DNA from 2 places in the Pedobacter sp. 01N310 genome. Region 2 is predicted to be linked to the other one. Evidence: riboswitches for the same ligand, from Rfam matches in the RefSeq annotation. Region 2 holds a riboswitch; the other holds the start of a gene.
What was found. Region 2 has a riboswitch for cobalamin ahead of AC1DNH_RS03645 (TonB-dependent receptor plug domain-containing protein). Riboswitches for the same ligand answer to the same signal wherever they lie in the genome.

Region 1 (6,299 bases), on a different contig from region 2:
TCCCTTACTCCGCGAAAGGTAATCGTACACCGATTCGTTATTGGTATTGTGATACTCTGGATTAAGCTGATAGCTCTTCCAATCCACCTCAATTTCATTTTTGAAAGGTAATTTTTCTATCGCCTGTTCAAAATGTCTTTTCCCGATATAGCAAAACGGACACATTACGTCCGACCAAATTTCTACTTTCATAGCACAAAATTAAGGTGATTATACTTGCCTATGGTAAGGCTAAAGTAAAAAGCCACTATCGTTTAGGATAGTGGCTTTCATTTATAATTACTGTAACTACTTGTACAACTGATTAAATATCAGCTTAAAAGTGCCATGGGTTTGTGCTCGAAAAGCAATTTCTGGCCCAAAAGCAAGCAGTTTGCCTTTACCAACCTTCGCTTCAAAGGCCGTTACACCATCTTGCAGGTAAGCCTGCCCCCAGGCCCAGCCGCTGCGCAGCGGAGTGGCATTTTCGAACCACATTAAAGGTTTAATCTTTCCAGCCACAATGGCGTCGCCTGTGAGCTTAAAAACGGGGCTATTGTCAAAATATACGTCAGCTTCCTTTTCCATGCCCCAGGTTGTTGGCAAAGTTGTGTCTACACCAACATTTAAAACGCTTCCGGGAACATAATATTTTTCGGCGGGTAATCTCTTTTCCTCTCCGTTTACGATTTCGACCATTGCATTCCGAACTGGAAGATTTAAATGGTAAGCTAAATTGGTGCTACTGCCAATAGCTACAATATTCCCCCCCGCTTCCAAAAATTTCTTTAATTCAGGGATCGATTTGTCTGCAGTAATCCTTCCCAAACGGTTTCTAAACTCTTGAGGAACTTCTTCTGCCTTTGGTCCGAAAGACCTGTTTCCAAACCCTCCTCCTTGTACCGATGGGATCGCGCCACCTACAAAAACAATTACATCGTATTTAGATTTTAAGTTCCCCGCATCTATATCCTGCGGATAAATTACTGTTGCGTTATAATGGTATTGCTCCATTAAAAAGCGCACCCACCCTGAGGCCATAGAACCTCCATAGGTATCCCAAAGGGCAATTTTTCTGGGAGAGATTTTAATTTTATCTTTTGGAGCGGCAGCACTTTTCAGTTTGATGTTTGCTTTTTCCAATATTGATTTCCCTGCTGAAGAAACATAAAAATCGCCATTTTCAGTCGAACGGTAAACTTCAACTTTATTTTTCAAAAGGTCGTTCACTGCAGTATAGGAATCATTTTGTGCTGCACTTAATACATAATTTGATCCGTTAGGTACTTTATTATCCGGCTTTAATAGTTCTCCGTAAGGATTTTTCTCAAACGGCCCTGAAAAATCATCCAGAATCCGATCAAATTTCACATCCATTAAATAAGCTAAAGTCCATCCGGCAGCATCATATGGCGGAATTGGTGCGCCTCCTTCATATTTAAAATCATTTGGGTGATCTTGCGGTTCGAACATATCTAAAACATGCGGACGAAAAGCCTGATCGGTTTTTACGATATAACTTCCGGCAGGATAATTTTTTCCTGCAACGGCAAATGAAGCGGTTGCTTTTTGAACCACAACACCTGTTCTGATCAAAGCGTTTAAAAATTTAACGGCAGAATTAAAATCCGGCTGATCGGCGCTTAAAATATATCCGCGCGGATCTCTGTTTACAGGAGCCTTCATCACCGTATCAAAAGCTTTCATGCTAAGCTGACGCCGGGAGCCAAAATCATCATCACCTCCAGCAATCGGGCCACCTTTTTCACCTTTTGCCGCATTATTAATGGCTTCTATTTTTTTAGGAGAAAAAGACCAGGTATCTTTTTTACCACGCTCTATCGAATTTCTGCCCATCTGGTAAATGTTGTACAACAATTCGTCACGGTAACGTTGTGCGTAATTTAAAACGGCATAGTTTAACGATACTGAATAGTCAATCGAGTTTTTAAAGTACCATTTCCTCGGGGTAATCGGGTTTGGCGAATCGCCGTTCGGCAATAATCTCGAAGGAATTAACGGAATTTCAGAAGGTGTAGGGTTCCCGATAATTTCGGTCAGGAGCCCAATCATATTATGAAAATATGTTGTGGTTCTTAGTCCGCCATTGTACCAGGTAGAATAAACCGATCCTCCACGTTGGGTATAACCAGGTTTGTTTTCTACATTCATACGGTTGTGCATGGCTGCGCCAACGGCATCTAAACTGGTTAACAGCGTTGGGTCGAAAACATAATTGAAAGGATCGCGATAAGGTGGGCCTGCAACAACGGTTCCTGCCGGACCAGCCTGATGGTGGTTATACATAATCTGCGGAATCCATTCCACAAAAAGCTGGCGACCGATATTCTGTGTTTCTTTAAGGTTTAACATAAAGAAATCGCGGTTGTTATCGTGACCTGCGTACTTTTCGTACAAAACAGGCAAACCTGAGGTTGTTCTTTTTTTGGGGTCTTTCTCTCTCATGTACCAATTGCTCACCAATTCTTGTCCATCAGGGTTGGCATGGGTAAACAAAATGATTACGTTATCCAAAATACGCAGGGTTTCAGGGTCTTTCCTGGAGGCAAACTCATAAGCAGTTTCGATCAGCTGATGCGCACCCACCACCTCGTTGGCATGCAAGCCACCATCTATCCAAACTACTGCTTTACCTTCCTGGGCTAATGCTTTTGCCTGCTCAGGTGTAATTTCTGCATGCGCCAGCTGTTGCGAAATTTCCTTGTAACGCGCTAATTTCTTGAGGTTTTCTGGTGAAGAAACAATCAACATATATTGACTTCTGCCTTCTTCGGTTTTGCCAATATCAACTAGTTTAATGCGGTCAGAACTTGCCGCGAGTTTCTTAAAATAAGCTTCTGTTTGGGTATAATTGGCCAATTGATAATCGTCGCCGATATCAAAACCAAAATGCGATTTTGGCGTTGGCACTTCCTGCGCCAGCACCGCACAGCTATTTACCATTAAAAAAGCAATACAAAGCCTTTTAAAGTAGATTTTTATCATAATAAGGGTGTTTAGTTAGGTAATCAAATATAGTAGAGAATAAGGTCCAAAAACGGCTTGCTGTAAATTTGTTACAAGTTTTAAATCCTAATCCATACATTTGTCCTGATGTAAGTTCTTAACTTTATTTTTCATCAACCGATACAGGTTCCCGGAATACAACCGGGATTAATAGGGAATCGTGTGCAAATCACGAGCTGTCGCGCAACTGTAAATTCTGTCTTTTGTTAAAAAAGACAACGGTCTTATCATTCATGCCACTGTGCCGTTTACCGGGATGGGAAGGCGATAAGATCGGGAATAAGTCAGGAGACCTGCCTATATTGAATTGACGGTGCTTTCGCGTTATAAAGTAATTGGTCAGGTCTGATTGTACACCATAAAATTAACCATTTTATATGCTTGCTTTAAGCTTTTTGCTGATGAGTAGGCTGTGTGTGCGCTAACCTTTCCTTTTTTATTTCTAACAAAAAAACATTATAAAATATTGCTTTAAGGGCTTTTAAACGATTTATTTACTTAATCTTTAAAAGAGATGCTAACGCAAAATCTGGGCTATCCGCGAATAGGTAGCCAAAGGGAATTAAAGAAAATCTGCGAAAATTACTGGGCAGATAAAACTGGGTACAAAAATGTACTTCAGGTGGGAAAAAACATTCGCCACGAAAACTGGAACCTTCAAAAAGAAGCCGGAATTGATATCATTCCTTCGAATGACTTTTCTTTTTACGATCACGTGCTCGATCATTCTTTAACTTTTGGCGCGATCCCGAAAAGGTACAACGAAGTGATCCTGAAAAAAGGAAATTCAGAGCTTGATCTCTATTTTGCTATGGCAAGAGGTTATCAAAAAGAAGGATTGGATTTGGTAGCGATGGAAATGACCAAATGGTTCGATACCAATTACCATTATATCGTTCCTGAGTTTTACAAAGACCAGCCTTTTAAACTTTTCTCTACAAAAATTATCGATGAGTTTTACGAGGCAAAACAATTGGGCATTACCACCAAACCCGTTTTAATCGGTCCTGTTTCTTACCTTTTATTGGGAAAAGAAAAGGAAGCTGGCTTTGAAAAGATCGATCTGATCAAAAATCTCCTTCCGGTTTATATCGAGATATTATCCCGCTTGGATGCTTTGGATGTAGAATATGTTCAGTTTGATGAACCTTTTTTGACTTTAGACCTTACCGAAAAAGACAAGAAAGCTTACGAATATGCCTATAAAGAGATCAGAAAAGCTTTTCCCAGGTTAAAAATTGTTTTGGCTACTTATTTTGAGGGCTTGGGCAATAATTTAGCGCTAACTACATCACTCCCGGTAAATGTTTTACATATCGACCTGGTACGAGCTGAAGGTCAATTGACGGATGTTTTAGCTTCGTTAAAAGAAGATACCATCCTTTCGTTAGGTTTGGTAGACGGAAGAAACATCTGGAAAAATGATTTCGAGAAATCTGCTTCAATCATTAATCAAGCTGTAGAAAAAAGGGGCTTCGATAAGGTGTGGATCGCCCCATCTTGTTCCCTAATCCACTCACCGGTTGATTTAGACAATGAAACCAATGCGCAAAACCTTTCGGCCGAAATTAAACAGTGGCTGGCCTATGCGAAACAAAAAATTGCAGAGGTAGCTACCTTAAAAAAACTGATCACCAACGAAAGCCCTGCATCTACCCTGCAAAAACTTGAGGAAAATAAGATCGCGATTGCTAACCGTAAAGTTTCTAAAATCATCCACAATCCTGAAGTTAAACAACGTGTTTTAGGATTAAAAGAGCAGGATGCAGAACGTTTAAGTCCATTTTCGAGCAGAAAAATTAAACAACAGGAACTCAATCTGCCAAGTTACGCCACCACAACCATCGGGTCGTTTCCGCAAACGGCAGAAGTAAGAAGCTGGAGAGCAAAGCTTAAAAATGGAACTTTTACAGTTGAAGAATATGATGATCTTATTGCGAAAGAAACCGCAAAAGCCGTAAACTGGCAGGAAGAAATCGATCTGGATGTTTTGGTTCATGGCGAATTTGAGCGTAACGATATGGTTGAATACTTCGGTGAGCAGCTAGATGGTTTTGCTTTCTCCAAAAATGGCTGGGTACAGAGTTATGGTTCACGCTGTGTAAAACCACCGATCATTTTTGGTGATGTTTCGCGTCCGAAACCCATGACGGTAAAATGGACGGCCTATGCACAGTCGCTTACTTCGAAATATATGAAAGGTATGCTCACAGGTCCTGTAACCATCTTACAATGGTCATTTGTACGTAATGATCAACCAAGATCAGAAACCTGTACCCAAATTGCATTGGCCATCCGTGATGAGGTTTGCGACCTGGAAAATGCAGGGATAAAAATCATTCAGATTGATGAGCCTGCCATTAGAGAAGGTTTACCATTGCGCAAAGCTGATTGGCAAACTTACCTGAACTGGGCGGTTAAAGCCTTTAAAATTTCAGCGAGCGGCGTGAAAGATGATACGCAGATCCACACACACATGTGTTACTCGGAATTTAACGATATCATCCAAAACATTGCCGATATGGATGCCGACGTAATCACCATCGAAACCTCACGTTCGCAAATGGAATTATTAGACGCATTTGCCGATTTTAAATATCCAAACGAAATTGGCCCAGGTGTATACGATATTCACTCTCCAAGGGTTCCGAAGAGGGAAGAAATGGTTCAGTTGCTCAAAAAAGCAAAGGCTGTTATTCCCTCCGGGCAACTCTGGGTAAACCCTGATTGTGGTTTAAAAACCCGTGGATGGGACGAAACCAAAAAGGCACTAATAGAAATGGTTGAAGCCGCAAAAGAAATGCGTAAAGCCGAAGCGGTACTTGCGGCAGATCTTCAGGTGAATTAATTCTATTTTGCCATGGAGAAACCAATACTATTAAGTTAAGAATTCGATTGTTGTCAGTCTGAGCTTGTCGAAGACCCTTATCGTGAAATAATTAAAAAGACTGTCCTTCATCAAACTCAGGATGACATCTTTTTAGTTATTTCACCACTTAATTGCATTGCCAGAAATACTGAAAGCACATTTATTTTTGCACTTCCAGTATCCATTTCTCATACGCAAGCCTTTTACTTTGGCAATTTTCTACTAAAAATAACCAGAAAGTTGCCAAAGCTTTTTACAGCACCTATATTTAACCCATGACCCTAGAAGAAAGAATAGAAAATTCTAAAACCAGCATTTTTAAAGCCGTTTTCCCAAATACAACAAATCATTACGACACCCTTTTCGGCGGAACAGCCATGCATTTAATGGACGAAGTTGCTTTTATTACTGCAACCCGTTTTAG
Region 2 (11,107 bases):
CACTCACATATAAATTGCTTGTTGCCTGTGCACCTGCAGTAATGCCAAATGTATGTTTTGGTCTGCGGAAAAGATAGTTAGCAACGGCATTATCAACAAAGTTGAACTCATTGCCTTCTACATAAGCGTAATAGCCATTAATGTTAAACACACTGAATTTAACTGCTGGTTCAACTTCGAAACCTTTGGTTTTCTGACTTACCTGGTTAATGTATCCGTTAGGGTAAGCATAAATAATGGCGTCAGTTAAATCGCGTTTGTAACCTGCTAAACGTAAGCTAAATTTGTCGCCAGCAAAGCTAAAATTAACGCCAGCTTCGTAATTCTTCGATTTTTCCGGCTTTAAATCCAAATTAGCACCAAACTGACCAAAAAGCATGTTTAAGGTAGGAACTTTAAATGCTGTTGAAACCGTTCCAAATAATTTTATCTCTTTAATGACATTGATGCTTGGGGTAATTGAGTAGGTATAGTTTTCGCCATATTGTTCGTGTTTATTGTAACGTCCGCCTACTTCAAGGTTAAACACACTTAAATCGTGTAAGAATAATGATCCGTAAGCGGCAAAAATGTTGGTTTCCGGTTTATTTGTTGCTGATGATAATTTCATCACACGGTTATCGATACCCACCAATAAATCGAGTTTGTTACCCAATTTTTGGTTGTAGAATAAATCCAATAGTGATACCCTTCCTTCGTTAATGCTTGGGTACTGGCTATGCGCATCGTTTCTGGTACTTTCGAAACTATAGTTTAACGTTACTTTACCAGTTGCAAATTCGTATTTGGCATTGGTACCTGCAGCAAAGTTTTTCAGGATAGAATAATTGTTTGCATCGGTAAAAGCGCCACCATCAAACTTGTAATTGCCATAATAGTAGCGTACAAATGGATTTACAGAGAAATGCTTATCCAGTTTGATTCCGAAATTCGCATTTAAGGCATCAGTTTTAAAGCCGTCTTTATCAAATACAGCTGTACTTCCCACTGGTGTTGCTGCTTCTGAAATTCCATCGGTTTTGGCGTGGGTATAGTTAATATTATACGAAAAACCTTCAACACCACCGTTTAAACCAATGGTTCCTTTGTAAGTTTCGTAACTGCCTGCACTGGCCACACCATAAATGGTATTGCCTTTTGGGCCACCTTTTTTAGTGATGATATTGATTACTCCTGCAACGGCATCAGAACCATAAATGGTAGACTGACCGCCTCTTAAAATTTCGATATGATCGATCTGATCGATAGAAATCAATCTTAAATCGAATGCACCTCCGTTTCCTGATGGATCGTTTTGCACAATACCATCGATTAAAACCACGGCATAAGCACTTCCTGCACCTCTAAAAAATACCGATTTGTTTAATCCCGGATTGCTGCTTGAACCTGCTACAATAATCCCTGCCTGCTCGCTAATAAGTTCTGGCAATGATTTTCCGTTACTGCGCTCCAATACTTCACGACTGATGATCGTAACCACTTTACCTGTCTGTGATTGTTTCTGGTCATTTTTTGTTGCAGAAATTACAACATCTTTGAGCTGCAAACTGTCTTGTGTTTGAGCATTAGCCACCTGGCTAATCATTAACTGTGCTAGCCCTAAACTGGCTACAGTTAGCATTCTTTTTTTGTTCATTTGATTGTGGTTTTGCCCACAGCCAACAGATAGAAAAGGAAATGAAAATACGAAAAACGTTAAGTATCTCAATCCTAGCTTCAATCCCCGAAAGCTATGAAATTAAATGCTGAAGGCAGGTCTTCTGACTTACTCCCGGGTTTCCGGCCTTCCCATCCCGACAAGTCGGAACAGTGGCAGATTGATTGGAAATCCGTTATAGAGCTTACAGCTGCGGGACAGTTACAGATTTACACTGTATTCCCTTTTAATTCCGGGTGTAATGCCGGAAACCAAAAGCGCTGCAAAAGTAACAAAATTAAGCAACATGTAAAATGCATGATGGAAAATGGTGGTTTTAATAGAAAAAGCTAAATTAGGAATCAAATTTTTACCCATGAGAAGAATATTAATTGTTACATTTTCATTAATAAGCCTATCTGTTATGGCGCAAAAAACCGATACTGTTTTTTTGAAGAAACTGATGGAGTCTAAGCCTGAGCTTTTTTCCGCTGTACTTCATCATCCTGATCAAAACCAGATCCAGATTCTCTATACCCAGATTAACCGTGGTGCGAAGAATAAACCCACTTTTAAAACCTTTAGCTACAATTTAGACCCACACCATTATTTTTATCCTGCCAGTACGGTTAAACTAGCCGCTGTAATTTTTGCCTTGGAAAAAGTAAACCGCTTAAAAAATACAGGCTTAACGGCTAAGAGTACCATGATTACCGATAGCGCCTATAAAGGACAAACGAAGGTTTTAACAGATACAAGTGCTAAAAATGGACTTCCATCAATAGAGCATTACGTTAAAAAGATTTTGCTTACCAGTGATAATGATGCTTTTAACCGTTTATTCGAGTTTATTGGTCGTGCCGAAATTAATGAAAAACTGAAAGCTAACGGATTATACGATAGCCGCATTTTAAATCGCCTGGCCATTGGCGATGCAGGAGAATCAGCTAAACATACCAATCCCATCAAATTTTACAATGGCGAACAATTGGTGTATGATCAGGCTGCCCGGTACGATTCAAAAGAATATGAATTAAAATTAAGCAATTTGGTAATGGGTACCGGATACATGGATAGTACCAACAAGCTGGTAAACAAACCTTTCAGTTTAGCGGGGAAAAACGCTTTCGCCATTAACGATCAACAGAAACTGATGCAGAAATTGATTTTTCCTGATGCTTTTCCGCTTAAAGAACGGTTTAACCTTACTAAAGAAGATTATAAGCTCATTTATACTTATATGAGTAAATATCCAACCGAAAGTAATTTTCCTAAATACGATCCGAAAGAATTTTGGACTACCTATGCAAAAATGTTATACTATGGACGGGAACAGGTAACTCCTGATCCAAATATCCGCATCTTCAATAAATATGGCGATAGCTATGGCTACATCATTGATAACTCATATTTCGTTGATTTTAAAAATGGAATTGAATATTTCCTAACCGCTGTTGTTCATAGTAATGAGGATGGCATATTTAACGATAATAAATACGAATACGAAACAGTTTGTTTTCCTTTTATGAAAAATCTGGGCAGAACCATTTACGAATTGGAACTAAAAAGAGCTAAAAAACAAAAGCCCGATTTAAATAAGTTTAAGATGGATTACACTTATTAAAAACCTTTCTCATCTTTTAAGGTTTATTGCGTATTAATTGTATAAAAAACTATACATTAATTAAAAAATAATATATTCGCATTTCAAAATTAAAGGATACATCTCTAATGGCTAAACTATTAATAATTGATGATGAGCGTGCGATAAGGAGTACCTTACGCGAAATTCTGGAGTACGAAAATTACGATGTTGAAGATATCGATAACGGTATTGATGGCCTCGAAATGATCAAAAAAGGAAATTTCGACCTGGTACTTTGCGATATCAAGATGAATAAGATGGATGGTATGGAAGTGCTGGAACAGGCACAGATCATCAAACCCGATTTGCCATTCATTATGATATCTGGTCATGGAACAGTTGAAACTGCCATTGAAGCCAGTAAAAAAGGAGCTTTTGATTTTATTTCGAAACCACCTGACTTAAACAGGTTATTAATTACGGTTCGTAATGGTTTAGACCGTGGAAATTTAGTTACCGAAACCAAGGTTTTAAAACGTAAAGCAAGTAAAACCCGAGAGATTTTAGGCGAATCGGAAAGTATTTCTAAAATTAAAGAAACCATAGAACGTGTGGCTCCGACCGAGGCCCGTGTATTAATTACGGGTGCAAATGGTAGTGGTAAAGAATTGGTAGCCCGTTGGTTACATGAAAAATCGAACCGTGCCGATAGCCCTCTAATTGAGGTGAACTGCGCCGCTATTCCATCAGAACTGATTGAAAGTGAATTGTTTGGCCACGAGAAAGGTTCATTTACCTCTGCTGTTAAACAACGTATTGGTAAATTTGAACTGGCTAATGGTGGTACGCTATTTTTGGATGAGATTGGCGATATGAGCCTTTCTGCCCAGGCAAAAGTTTTACGTGCCTTACAAGAGCATAAAATTTCGCGTGTAGGTGGCGAAAAGGAAATTGAAGTAAATGTTCGTGTTTTAGCGGCAACCAATAAAGATTTAATGAAAGAAATCGAAGATGGTAACTTCCGTATGGATTTATACCACCGGTTAAATGTAATCAATATCCATGTTCCACATTTAACGGAGCGTACAGATGATATTCCGGTTATTGCACAAAACTTTTTAGAGAATATATGCAGTGATTATGGGATGCCGGTTAAGAAAATAAATGATACTGGTATGGCTGCTTTAAAGGCCTTACCGTGGACAGGTAACGTGCGTGAGCTACATAACATGATTGAGCGTTTAATTATTTTGAGCGATAAGGTAATTACCGAAAATGATGTACGTGCATTCGCTAATCCAGGCGGTGGTACAAACATTGGTGCTGCAACCAGTGCACAGATTGCAGGTGCTGGCGGTTCAAGCCTTGCTTTTTCTTTCGATTCGTTCAATAATTTTCAGGATTATAAAGATCATGCAGAGCGCGAATTTATCAAATTCAAATTGGAAAAAAACAACTGGAACGTATCAAAAACGGCGGATGAGATTGATATCCAAAGAAGTCATTTGTACAGCAAAATTGAAAAGTTTGGCTTAAAAAGAGCTGAGTAAGATCATAATAAGAAGTCAAGTTTTAAAAACTTGACTTCTTTCGTTTAATGATATTTCTCCTCTATTTATGAGCCACAACTACCCCATATAATCATTCTGCCTCATCAGCAATGCCCTGTATTTATTAAAGATTGCTGTTTTAGAAACGAAACCTAAATATTGGTTCTGCGCAGTTAATACGGGTAAAATCCATACATTATCTTGCTCCATCTTCTCTAATACCATTTTCAGATCATCATTTTCGGTGACGGCGTTCGGTGCAGGTTGTACCAAATAAGAAGCTAGCAAATTTTCCTTATCAGGGTGATTAATCATTTCGTTAAATAGCTCTTCTATGTAAATGATGCCCTTAAAATCGCCCAGTTCATCTGTAACAGCACATATATTTTTACGCGATTGCATGATCTCATTCATCTTAATCGAAATCTGATCATTCATGTTTAATCGAGGATAGGTTTTCTCGATCAAATACTTTAGTTTCATCTGATTTAAAACAGTCGTATCCTTATCATCATGCGATAACAGTTCTCCTTTATCCGCTAATGCTTTTGTATAAATAGAATGTTTTTGAGCGCTGCGGTTAATGGCATAAGAAATGGCAGTGGTAATCATTAGTGGTACCATTAAGATATATCCACCCGTAATTTCGGCAATCAGGAAGATGCCAGTTAAGGGAGCATGCATAATCGAGCCCAAAGCAGCTGCCATACCTGCAACAATAAAGTTCGAAACATTTAATTGCGCCAAACCAGATAGATTTACCACATAGGCAAAGATAAACCCGATTAAACCGCCCATAATTAAACTGGGCGCAAACGTTCCGCCGTTACCACCAGCGCCCAAGGTAACCAAAGTCGCTATCGACTTCATGAAAATAGTTACTACTGTAAACAACACCACTAAAGCCGGAATGGTATTGTAATCGGAGAAAATACTATTATTGATCACTGTTTGGTAATCGCCTTTTAACAGTCCCTTTATTGTGATATAACCTTCGCCGTAAAGTGTTGGGAATAGAAAAACCAAAACTCCAAGCATTAAACCACCCACAATAACTTTGGTATAAGGATGTTTTATTTTATAGAATAAGCCTTTTACGGCATAATTGGCTTTTGTAAAATAAATGGAGAATAAGCCTATAAAACAAGCCAGTATCACATAATAAAACAATGCATTCACCTTCCATCCTTCTGTAACCAAAAAGAAAAGTTGCTGTGTATAGAATAATCTTGCTACTACTGCAGCTGTTGCAGCCGATAATAAAAGTGGGATAAACGCAGGGATGGTAAACTCTGGTAATAAAATTTCGATAGCAAATACAATCCCAGCTACTGGGCTATTAAATGCTCCTGCAATACCTGCTGCTGCGCCACAGGCCACTAGCATGGTAATTTCGCGATAAGATAAGCCAAGTAAACGGCCAAGGTTTGAGCCTATTGCCGATCCACTGGTAACAATTGGCGCTTCCAAACCTGTTGAACCACCAAAACCTACCGTAACGGCTGCGGTAATAATCTGCGAATAAATATTGTGTGCTTCTACCTTGCTCGATTTTTTCGAAATGGCATAAAGCAATGGGGTTAAACCCGTTTCGAATTTAGTTTTACGGATAAAATACTTGATGTACAAAACCGTTAAGAAAATACCGATCATCGGAAACACAAAATACAGGTAGTATTTATATTTCCAGTGCCAATCTGATTGAAGAAATTCTTCGATGTGATGCGTTAGGCTCTTTAGAGCGGCGGCGGCTAATCCTGCTAAAACCCCAACAATTACAGCGAGGATAATTAAGAAATTACGGTTTGATATTTTAGATTTTCGGTACTGATTAACCTGATCAAGGTAATTTACAAATCTGATATACATCCTATTGTTTTTTAATAGAGGGCGAATGCCCAAAAGTAACAAAAACAACAAGAGAAGCCAATTTAAAGGCTTCCTTTATGCATCAAATTTATCCAATAACTTAATTAAGGTTGCGAAATCTTTTGGGTATGGTGCATCGATCACAATATCTTTGTCATCTAATCCTTTAAAAACCAGGTGCCTGGCATGTAATGCGAAACGTTTCATAATGGGTTGCTCCTCTTCGCCTTTGGTTAATTTATAACCTCTCTTAATTGACGAAAGAAAAACAGGTTTCCCTTTGTACATATCATCGCCAACAATGGCTGCCCTTTGTGTTGCTAAGTGAATACGGATCTGGTGCATACGACCAGTTATTGGCTTGCATTCAACCAGTGTATAATGTTTGTAGTATTTTAACGAATCGAAAATGGTTTCTGCTCTTTTACCTTCTGCCCTATCAATGGTTACATTTTTATTGCCATCGTTCAAAATCGGAAGATCAACGGTTAACTGATCGAAAATGACATGCCCATCTACTACCGCATGATAGGTTTTATTCACCTTTCTTCTTTCGAACTGCATAGAAGCATGACGGTAACCTTCAGGATTTTTGGCGATAATTAAAGCGCCAGAAGTTTCTTTATCCAAACGGTGACAAACCTGTGCATCATCGCTATACTGTTTGGCCAGGCGTAACACATTGGTTTCTCCAGATCCACCACGTTCATCGAGCGAGGCTAAAAATGGAGGTTTATTGATAACAATAAAATCGTTGTCTTCGAAAAGAATAAGGTCTTTAAAATTTGGAAACTTCAAACTGTGCTGTAATTAATGAAGCGCAAAAATACGATTTTATTTTTATTGGTTAAGATATTAACCGCAGATAAAAAAGGATAAATACAGATATGGAGGAAGTAAGATTGGCGATAGTTTGACGGTTTTGCGCAGAGTTTCGTCTTCCTGGCGCATTTTGTCATTCTGAACGCAGTGAAGAATCTCCAAGACATAGAATGTGTTGTAAAATAAAAGCATCGAAAAAAAAGCAGAGGTATTTTAGCGGCAGAGCTAAAATGTAAGAGATTCTTCGTACCTCAGAATGACAGCATAAAAAAACACAGATTAATCATCAGAAAAAATCTGTGCTAATCTGTGTCTATCTATGGTAAAGCTATTTAAGAAAGCTCAAACTTATAACCTACCCCTTTTACGGTTGATACATAAGTTTCGCCTAATTTTTCCCTTAGTTTGCGGATGTGAACATCAATGGTTCTATTGGTTACTACTACCGAATCCTCCCAGATATTTTTAAGGATCGATTCGCGGGTATAAACTTTTCCTGGTTTTGATGCCAACAAGTATAAAAGTTCAAATTCTTTTTTTGCCAATACCACTTTATTACCGCCTTGAAAAACCAAATAGGCTTCACGATCGATTACTAAATCGCCAATTTCCAATTTGTTTTCAGATATTTCTTCTGTTCCTGTATTTCGTCTTAAAATTGCATTAATTCGGCTAACTAAAGCACGTGGTTTAATTGGTTTTGCGATATAATCATCAGCACCCACATTAAAACCTGCTATTTCTGAATACTCTTCACTTCTGGCGGTTAAGAAAACCATAAATGTATTCTTGAATTCGGGTATTGCACGCATTAAACGGCAAGCCTCAATTCCATCCATTTTAGGCATCATAATATCCAGAATAATCAAATCCGGATGCACCTTTTTCGCAACAGTAATTCCTTCTTGGCCATTGGTAGCTGTGAAAACCTGATAACCCTCTTTTTTAAGGTTATATTCAATAAGCTCCAGAATATCTGGTTCATCATCAACAATTAATATTTTCTGACCTGCGTTGTTCATAGTTAAATATTTGTTACGAAAGTAGTGTCTATGATGCAATATTTAGTTAAGCCTAAGTTAAGAAATTGTTAATTACTTAAATTAGTTTAACATGGATTTTGTTTTAAAGTAACGTTTTAGCTAAAAACGTTTCTAATTCGTCGCCACGCAGGTTTTTAGCAATTATTTTCCCAGAGGGATCAACTAAGTAAGAAGTTGGGATAGCCTGTACCTGGTATTTTTTTACGGTTGCTCCGTTAAAATCTTTTAATTCGGAAACGTGCGCCCAGGTTAATCCATCTGCTTTCACCGCACCTAACCATGCAGCCTTGTCGGTGTCTAACGAAATGCCGATGATATCAAAGTTCTTATTTTTATATTTATTGTAAACCTTAACCACGTTCGGATTTTCCTGACGGCAAGGCTGGCACCATGATGCCCAAAAATCAATCAGTACGTATTTTCCCTTATAGTCTGATAAACTTACAGGTTTGTCGTCAGCTGTATTAATGGTGAATGCCGGAGCAACCTGCCCTACCTGAACTGCTTTTAAAAGTGCCATCTGTTTTACAAAAGTATCAACTGTGGCATTGCCTTTAATTTCTTCTTTCACTTCATCCGCAAATTGTACCAGTTCTGCTTCAAATTCCTGCGGACTCAAAGTATTCATGGCATAGAAACTGGCAAGCGTACCTTTATTGTCTTTAGCAAATTTTATGATCTGCGTATTTAATTGATTGATATACGATTCGTACTGAGGTTTCATTGCTTCTAGCACAGCTGCCCTGTTTTGAGGTTGTGTTGCTACTTTTGCCTCGAAATCGGCCTGTAGTTTTTCTACCTGTTTGGCAAAGTTGTTTCTAATCGTATTTAGTTCTGATAATTTTTCTACCTCATTTGCCCCCGAAATTTTATATGCCATTGTTTTGTCGGCTAAATCAGCTTCTAATTTAATGTCGTCGCCATTTTTTGCAATTAACATAAACTCATGATTACCTACAGATACCCTAAAGAAATCAACCGATGGGGTTTTGCGGATGAATTTAAATTCACCTTTTTCTGATAGATTGGTAGAATCGATTGCAACCATATTGCTATTTTGCATCCCATATAAAAATACTTTCTTCTCCGTGCCTGGGTTTTGAAAAGTTCCGTCAATCGTAAAGCTATCTTTGGGTTTACATGCAGTGAAGGCAATCGCGATCAGCATAATCAGGCTTAATTGTTTTAATCTCATTATTTCAGTTTTTCAAGTATTAATTCATTTAATTTTTTAGCATCAGCTTTTCCTTTGGCTAATTTCATTACATCACCAACAAACAAACCTAAAACGCCCTTTTTGCCTTTCTTGTACGCTTCTACCTGTTGTGGGTATTTATTTAACACTTCATCAATAAAACTACTTAATTCGTCTCCGTTTTCAGAGATCAGTAAGTTTAATGACTGTGCCAAATCGGTAACTTTTGCATTTTCTTCCAGCTCAACAGCTGGTAATAATTGTTGAATGGCAATTTGCTGTGTGATTTTTTTATCATCAACCAGATTGATAGCTTCTGCCAGTTGTGCTGGATTGACTTTGAAATCAGAGATCGTAATCCCTTTTTCATTTAAAACAGCTCTAATCGGACCAATTAACCAATTAATTAAGCTTTTTTTATTGTGAACGACTGATTGTGCCTGGTTAAAGTAGTTTAACAGGTCTAAATCTTCGGCAAAAAGAGCCGCATCAGCTTTACTGATCCCAAAATCAGCAACCATCTGCTGAGAAATTTCATTTGGCAAAGCCGGCATTAAAGATTTAATCTCTGCTAACCAATCATCAGAAATATAAATGGGTTGCAGATCTGGATCTGAAAAATATCGATAATCATTCGCCTCCTCTTTAGTACGCATCGGTGATGTAGTGCCTTTATCAGCATCAAAATTCAATGTGCTCTGAATAATTCTTCCCCCATTGCTAATCACTTCTACCTGACGGCCAAATTCGAAATCCATCGCTCTACGTACATTACGCATCGAGTTTAGGTTTTTTACTTCACAACGTGTTCCAAATTCGGTAGTGCCCTGTGGCCGTATAGAAATATTGGCATCGCAACGCAAACTACCTTCTTCCATATTGCCATCGCTTACATTTAAATGCCTCACCAGTTTCCTGATTTCGCTTAATAAAACAGATGCTTCTTCCGAACTGCGGATATCGGGTTCGGTTACAATCTCAATTAAAGGTACCCCCGCACGGTTCAAATCAACCAACGAATAGTTATCATCCTGATCATGGATACTTTTTCCGGCATCTTCTTCCAGGTGAATGCGATTGATTCCGATTTTCTTCATAGAGCCATTAGCCAGTTGCAGCTCCAGAAAACCATTAACGCAGATCGGTTGGTTATCCTGGGTAATCTGATAACCTTTTGGCAAGTCGGCGTAGAAATAGTTTTTCCTATCAAAATGGTTGATCTGGTTAATGGTACAGTTTAAAGCCAGACCGATACGGATGGCTTTTGCTACTACTTCTTTATTTAACTTCGGTAAGGCTCCAGGCAATGCCAGTGAAACCGTAGATATATTTTGATTGGGTAAAGCCCCGAAAGATGCACTATCAGCAGAAAATATTTTAGTGTTGGTGTTTAACTGAACGTGGATT

Region 1: it holds a riboswitch for cobalamin, as region 2 does, so the genes downstream of both, metE (5-methyltetrahydropteroyltriglutamate--homocysteine S-methyltransferase) here and AC1DNH_RS03645 (TonB-dependent receptor plug domain-containing protein) in region 2, are expected to answer to the same signal.

The regions. Positions count from the first base shown of each region.
Region 1 covers NZ_JBFTSB010000005.1:212,539-218,837, reverse strand. The annotation lists gene AC1DNH_RS12775 (DsbA family oxidoreductase) at 1-192, opposite strand, end outside; gene AC1DNH_RS12770 (M14 family metallopeptidase) at 289-2,985, opposite strand; cobalamin riboswitch at 3,114-3,321, shown strand; gene metE (5-methyltetrahydropteroyltriglutamate--homocysteine S-methyltransferase) at 3,521-5,854, shown strand; gene AC1DNH_RS12760 (acyl-CoA thioesterase) at 6,151-6,299, shown strand, end outside.
Region 2 covers NZ_JBFTSB010000001.1:967,865-978,971, forward strand. The annotation lists gene AC1DNH_RS03645 (TonB-dependent receptor plug domain-containing protein) at 1-1,636, opposite strand, end outside; cobalamin riboswitch at 1,734-1,928, opposite strand; gene AC1DNH_RS03650 (serine hydrolase) at 2,013-3,260, shown strand; gene AC1DNH_RS03655 (sigma-54-dependent transcriptional regulator) at 3,368-4,771, shown strand; gene AC1DNH_RS03660 (chloride channel protein) at 4,850-6,640, opposite strand; gene AC1DNH_RS03665 (RluA family pseudouridine synthase) at 6,716-7,438, opposite strand; gene AC1DNH_RS03670 (response regulator transcription factor) at 7,795-8,484, opposite strand; gene AC1DNH_RS03675 (redoxin domain-containing protein) at 8,588-9,700, opposite strand; gene gatB (Asp-tRNA(Asn)/Glu-tRNA(Gln) amidotransferase subunit GatB) at 9,700-11,107, opposite strand, start outside.